2 regions of the Endozoicomonas montiporae CL-33 genome follow, and region 2 is predicted to be linked to the other one. Evidence: predicted binding sites of a transcription regulator. Region 2 holds the regulator's gene; the other holds the start of a gene.
The links. The regulator PhoB, encoded in region 2, activates phosphate uptake and scavenging genes when phosphate is short. The targets are predictions, from matches to a motif close to TGTCATANNNNTGTCANA.

Region 1: a site for PhoB is predicted at 1,489-1,506, ahead of EZMO1_RS03060 (Na/Pi symporter). Genes of this name have one in related genera too.

Annotation. Positions count from the first base shown of each region.
Region 1 is NZ_CP013251.1:684,078-687,752, reverse strand. Features, by position in the region: gene EZMO1_RS03070 (HD domain-containing protein) at 1-474, opposite strand, end outside; gene EZMO1_RS03065 (hypothetical protein) at 686-1,336, opposite strand; gene EZMO1_RS03060 (Na/Pi symporter) at 1,556-2,713, shown strand; gene EZMO1_RS03055 (TonB-dependent copper receptor) at 2,769-3,675, opposite strand, start outside.
Region 2 is NZ_CP013251.1:5,253,559-5,257,233, reverse strand. Features, by position in the region: gene phoR (phosphate regulon sensor histidine kinase PhoR) at 1-393, opposite strand, end outside; gene phoB (phosphate regulon transcriptional regulator PhoB) at 455-1,144, opposite strand; gene ubiA (4-hydroxybenzoate octaprenyltransferase) at 1,298-2,206, opposite strand; gene EZMO1_RS24300 (chorismate--pyruvate lyase family protein) at 2,273-2,833, opposite strand; gene EZMO1_RS24295 (NCS2 family permease) at 2,975-3,675, opposite strand, start outside.

The DNA.
Region 1 (3,675 bases), 860 kb from region 2:
TTTGCCGGTCGGAGTGCTTAGCGTTTCTTCAAACAGGCGTTGTACATCACGGGTGGCTTGAACTGCCTGTTGATAGTTCATACCCCTGATCTGCAGGTTACAGGACAGTTCTCTGGTGATACCGTAAGCGCCCATCAGATCCATGGCATCAGCATCAAACACGACTCTGGCAGCAAGCGGCGATTGCTCATTAATAAGGTGTGGACGACACAACCTGACAATCTGAAACAACTGCTCTTTTATAAACTCATCAAGTCCTGTGCTATCCAGCAGCTGCCGCAGCTCATGCAGGTGGTCATGAAACTGATGCAGCCAGGCTCCTGCTTCAACCAGAAACCGGTCTGCCTGCTCGACCCGGTTGATGCTCAGGGCGTAAGCAACAACCCGCTCACCATGTCTTTCATTATGAAAAACGTCCTGCTTGCGGTAGAAATCTCGCGCTCTGGTTTCGATATACTGAAGACAATCCTGCATAAGCAGTTCTCTGTATTCATGATTCGGGGGCGCCAGAGAATAAGGCTGACAGGGTGAAACTTCGCTCGCAGAAAGCAGCGTGGAGCAGAGAAAAAACCAACAACTGATAAGCAAATACTTGAAAGCCACAGACAATACCAGTCATTCAAATTATCGGTATCGACTATAGCGCAATCATCCCATTGCCAAACCCACTAAGACGCAAAACCATTCAGAACGGGTAATGAATCGCAAACCCGACCACCGGATACCAGCGGAACGTTTTCAGTTCGTCTTCCAACTTTTTCCGTTGTGCTTCTATATTGGCGGCCAGTGTCGCATCATTCACACTTTTTGTAGTTTTGAGTCCAATATCCGGCTTGCCCTGATACAGTACACCGATATCAAAACTGTAAAGAAAACGACTTTCGCCTAATACTCCACCAAAGCCCAAGCCAATATAAGGACTGAACTCTTTGACATTCAGATCAGCTTCCAACCCGCCTATTGTATTGACGTCATAGGCAGTACCATTAATGCTGATCGTACCATTGCTGGCTTTTGCATCAGCATCCATTTGGCTGCCATTGTAATAAGCCCCCAGAGTAAAACGAAAGTCACTTTTCCAGGGGTGCCAGTCTCCCAAAACGCCTGCACTGACCAGTTTCAGATCACCCTCATAAGTGACACCGCTTTCTTTAAACTCATAATTATATTTGAAGCCATTTACCTGCAGCCTCAGTGCATACTCCTCGTCCATGGTATTGGTAAATGTCAGCTGTCCACCCAGTGTACCTAACCCTGCTCCCACATCCGTAGTGGTCGCATGAGTACCGTCTGCTAATAGCAACAAACCTGCAAAGGGAATAATTTGCTTCTTCATCAGACATTCCTTGTCTTATTGATGACTATTTAATCAATACCAGTTTTCACAAACAGAAAACAAGTTTTATTGAGTTGAATTTGAACCAGAACTCAACAGTGGCCCCTCCAATCTAAACAGTCTGTCACATTATTTCAGTAAAATGTCAGGACTGTAATATTACTGAAACATAAACCCTTTACCTTCGCCATCATCATTAACGCACTAAGGTGCACACACATGTCTGAAATGACAGCACTCAATACCGGTTCAAATGACAAGATGATGACCCGCCATTATGGGCGCATCTGGTTAAAGGTAATTCTCTGGATTTACGGCCTGCTGGTTGCAGTGAGCGTGGTCGGTTCCGGTTTTAAAATGGTGGTGGGCGGCAACGCTGCGGAACTGTTTAACTTTGCGAACAACGCATTTCTGGCTCTGATTGCCGGTACGCTGGCAACAGCACTGGTACAGTCTTCCAGTACGGTGACGTCTATTATTGTGGGTCTGGTCGCTGGCGGTCTGCCCGTACATATGGCAATCCCGATGATTATGGGTGCCAATATCGGTACGACCATCACAAACACTGTCGTCAGCCTTGGTCACATGGGCTGCAATAAAGAGTTCAAGCGGGCTTTTGCAGCATCTACCATTCATGACTTCTTTAATTATCTGGCTGTACTGATTATTCTGCCGCTGGAACTGATGACCGGATTCCTGAGCAAACTTTCCCTGTCCATAGCAGAAATGCTGGTGGGTGGTCAGGACATGAGCATGAATTTCAATATCGTGAAATTCTTGACTGCTCCGGCTGAAGACATCGTTAAAGGCTTTGCCAACCTGTTGCCTGATGCCACTCTGGGTGGTCTGGCGATGATTGCCTTTGGTATCTTCCTGATTTTCTCGGCAGTGGTGCGTCTGGGTAAACTGCTGAAGAAAGTAATGACCGGCAGAGCAAAGAACGTTCTGGAAAAATCCATTGGTCGCGGCCCTGTTTCAGGCATTGCTTCCGGTGCTGCAATGACTGTTATGGTTCAATCGTCTACCACCACCACTTGTCTGATGGTGCCTATGGTCGGCAGCGGCCTGTTCACCGTACGTCAGGTGTACCCTGTGACTCTGGGAGCCAATATCGGTACCACCATCACAGCTATTCTGGCGGCCACTGCTATCTCAGCCGATGCAGCTATGCCTGCAATGACGATTGCCATGGTGCATTTGTTCTTTAATCTGTTTGCAGTCGCCTTTATCTACGGCATCAAGCCTCTGCGCGAGATTCCACTGTATGCAGCTGACAAGCTGGCCGATCTTGCAGTGAAGAGAAAAGCTTACGCATTTGCCTACCTGGCACTGGCATTCTTTGTTGTACCGGCTCTGGCAATTTTGGTGACTCAATAAGTCATAGCCAGAAGACCATTAAAACGCCCTGCTCATCAATGCAGGGCATTTTCGTTCAAAAAAGAACCTCAAGGCCTACCCATACTTGCCTGCCCGGTTCATTAACTCTTAATGCTTCCGGATTGAAAGGGTCTCGACTGGCACGATTGACATGCAGGGCATAGGTTCGGTCAAACACATTTTCAACACCTCCCAGTAATTTCACGCCTTTTTCAATCTGATACCAGCCATGAAAATGCATGACACCGTAACCAGAGGATTCACCGGCATCGAGACCGCTGGCCTTATCGACTTTATTCTGGCGGGTGGCAAATTCATACCGGGTACCCAACAACCAGACACCCGCATTGTAATCCAGCGTCAGTCTGCCCATCAGAGGAGGAATCTGTGGCAGGTTTTTATTGTGCGAATCATCACGATTTTCGCCCCGGGTCCATGACAACCCTATGGCAGGCTGCCAATGCCCAAAATCGTAGCTGGACTCCATTTCCAACCCATATAAACGCGCATCGACGTTTTTATACAGTGTCGAACCCGTTCCACCGGATGTACGTAAGATAAAGTTATTCACTTCATCCACAAATGCCATCAGCCTGAACTGTACCTGTGATGCCTGAAGCTGATAGCCCGCATCAAGTTGATGATGTATTTCCGGTTTGATTCGAGGATTACCGACCCAGTCATCACTGCCATGGCAGCAGGAACCTCTGGAAGCAATAAAGCGTTCCGAAGCATCAGCAGTCCGGACACTGCGACTGGCTCGAACTTCAAAAGAGTTTGCAGAAGACAGATCGTGTACCCAGCTCACCAGACCACTGGTGTTACCTTCACTCACCTTTTTAGCGTGGTAACCGTAATACTTTTGGTAAAGTGCATTCGGGCCATTGATCCCTAGGGTTGCAGTGGAAGCTTTTGTGGCTTCCGCCTTCAAATCATCGTAGCGACCACCGATTCTGAGATGA
Region 2 (3,675 bases):
AAGATCTTCTGCAGCATTATTCCACCACTCAAGGTTGTTATGGCGATCTACCATGACCACGGCATCTTTCAGTGCCGATGTTGATGACTGAATCCGGTCAATCACAGTGGAAAGGCGACGACGTGCACGACCATGGTGTTTTTGCAGGCGGTATATTCCATCAAATATCTCACCCCACAACCCCTTGCTTTCAGGAGGCTCTTCGTTACGATCTCTCGCAGCATTTAACCAGTCCATTAACCGGAATAACTCTTTCACACTCCACAGGCAATAGCCTGCCAATACAACGGAAAGTCCCAAAAAAGCATTGCCCAGAAGCCAGCCGAGACAAAAACCGACACTTGAAAACAACAGCATTCGGCTCAGGACGTAAGATTTGGTAATACTGGTCATTCCGGATCTTTTTTCGAGTTTTGGTTAAGGAAGTATTCGGTATAAATACTTCCTGACAGTCTTAAACTTTTAACGAGAATCGGTAGCCCGTCCCGCGCACTGTCTGCACAAAGCCTTCATAGTCAGACCCCAGTGCTTTTCGCAGACGACGGATATGAACGTCAACGGTTCGTTCTTCCACATAGACATTGCCGCCCCACACCTGATCCAACAGCTGCCCCCTGGTATAAGCACGTTCCTGATGAGTCAGGAAAAACTGCAGCAGGCGGTATTCGGTAGGCCCCATTTCTGCCGGGTTTCCGTCGATGCTGACGCGATGGCTGACCGGATCAAGCTCAAGGCCTTTTATGACAATCGGACTCTGGGCATCTAACCCTCCTGCACGACGAAGTACGGCTTTTAAGCGAGCTGCCAATTCCCGTGGTGAGAAGGGTTTAACAATGTAGTCGTCTGCACCGGTTTCCAAGCCCTGAATTTTATGATCTTCCTCGCCTTTCGCGGTCAGCATGACAATAGGAATTTCAGAAGTCAGTTCATTACGCTTTAAGCGTCGTGCAAATTCAATACCGGAAATGTCGGGTAACATCCAGTCCAGCAAAATAAGGTCGGGTTTATTATCAACCACCTGGGCATGGGCTTGCTTGGCGTCTGCCGCTTCCAGACAGTTATAACCCGCCATTTCCAAAGCGACAGAGACCATTTCCCTGATGGGTTCTTCATCATCGACGATGAGAATTGTTCTTCCTGACATGCCTGTTCACCTTTCGTGTCTCATCCGTTGCGTCTTATTGGTAGTGGAATCAGACAATCTGTTTCACCAGACAGATTCCTCCTATTTGCGCCATTACAACGCCCAAATGTTACAAACAGATGACACTCCTTTTTTGTGGAAGCTTAAAAAGGCTTAAACATAACTGAAAGCAATGCCCAAGAAAATCACGGCTCCTACCCAATGATTGCTGAGAAATGCTTTAAAACAGTTCATTCTTTCACGGTGTTGCGTACGTAACTGCTGATGGGTAAATAAACCGGTCGCAATCAGCAACGAAACATAAAAACTCCAGCCAAGTCCTGCCTGAATACCGACCATCACTAATGTTGCAATGGCGAGGCATTGAAGAATTCCGATGATGATATTGTCCAGATCTCCAAATAATATCGCAGTCGATTTAATGCCAATCTTCACATCATCATCACGATCCACCATGGCATACTGTGTGTCATAGCCGACCGTCCAGAACACGTTACCAAGAAATAATAACCAGCCAACCTGACTTATCGTTCCACTCTCTGCTGCATAGGCCATTGGAATAGCCCAGCCAAAGGCGGCCCCTAGCACCACCTGGGGCAAGTGCGTGAAACGCTTGGCAAAGGGGTAAATAGCAGCAAGAGCCAGGCCACCCAGAGAGAGCATTATGGTCAGAGGGTTGGTCAGTAGCACAAGAAAAAACGACAGGATGACCAGCCCGGAGAAAAGCAGTAAAGCTTCCTTTTTGTGGATTTTTCCTGTTACCAGCGGGCGGTTATTGGTTCTCTTCACACTGCCGTCAAAGTCACGATCCGCATAGTCGTTGATGACGCAACCTGCACTGCGCATCAGAACCACACCGGCAATAAAAATTAACAGGTTTTTCAGGCTTGGCAGACCTTCTGCAGCCATCCACAAAGCCCAAAGCGTGGGCCATAGCAAAAGATAAATGCCAATAGGGCGATCCAGCCGACATAGCTGGACAAAATCCTTTACGCGGGGGTAACGAACCGATAAAGAGTGAAGATTGAAAGAGTCCCCCGCCAGCTTTTTGAGATACGTCATAATGATTATCATTGTTGCAACTGGCTTGGGCATCAGTCTAACAGGTTAGGCTTTTTATAAGTACTCCTACATAGGGGTGAGATCGTATTCCGGTAGGAAAAACTCACAGACCGAAATCGCTTTGCCGTTCAGGAGAAACAGAGAACGTCTGCCCCAGCTTTGTTCTTTTTGGTACGGTTTATCTAGATAGTCATTGAATTGGCTGGCTGAAAGTCTGTCGATTTCAATAGGACCACGCTCCAGCGAAGGCTGCTTAAAAAGAAACTCTCCGAGAGGGCGGTCGCCCAGCTCCAATAATTCCCGGTTTGCGCCGGTCAGGCTGGTTGCAGGCAGTACGCTTCGAGCAAACACTCTGGGCTGGTCATCAACCATTAGTAGCACTTGCCGAATGCTGGCCATCTCATGATTGCAGCCCAGAAAATCTTGCTCTGAACGGGGAGGAATGCCCCATTCGTGTTTAAGCACCCTGACTCTGAATTCCTTGGTGCACATCGATTTCAGCCGTTGCGTCAGTGATCCCGAATCAAGCAACCAAGTTCTGTAAGGTTCCGGAATGTCATTGATGCACTCATGACCATGTACTGGTTTGGGTTGCCAAGTCTGGTCAGCAAAATCTGTAAGTGGCATTTGTTGTATTCGTCTGGTCTACTGGCTTCCCGAACACAATAGCACTTAAAAAGAGGGGACTGTAGGACAATTCTGAGTGATGTCCTTTCAGAAAAAGGCAGAGGTATGCCGGGAGCACACCTCTGTAAGATGAAGAATGATTTAGATTCCAAAAAACACAAATTTCAGTGCAAATAGTGCAGCAAGAATCCAGACACTGATACTAACGTCAGATGTTCTGCCCGCCAGAACTTTGATGACCGGATAGGCAATGAAGCCCAGTGCAATACCATTAGCAATGGAGAAGCTCAGGGGCATCATAATAGTGGTGATCAAAACCGGGCCCGCTTCTGTCAGGTCATCCCAGTCGATACGGGTCAGGCTGCCTACCATCAGAACGGCTACATAAACCAGAGCACCTGCAGTCGCATAAGCAGGTACAATACCTGCCAGTGGCGACAAGAACATACACAGAAGGAACAGAGCGCCTACGGTAACAGCCGTCAGACCGGTACGGCCACCCACTGCAACACCGGAAGCACTTTCAACATAAGTGGTCACGGTCGGAGTACCCATAATCGCACCAATCCATGACGCACCGCCGTCCGTCATCAAGGCACGGTTCATGTTGGTCATCTTGCCGTTTTCATCAGCCAGACCTGCTTTATCACCCACAGCAATCAGTGTGCCAGTGGTGTCAAACAGGTTTACGAACATGAAGGCAACAATCACACCAATCATTTCTGGCGACAGAGCCCCCATGATGTCCAGCTTACCCACGATAGGCGTGATACTGGGTGGTGCAGCCACAATACCGGTAAAGGAAACATCACCAGCGATCAGGGCGATCAGTGAAACAATAC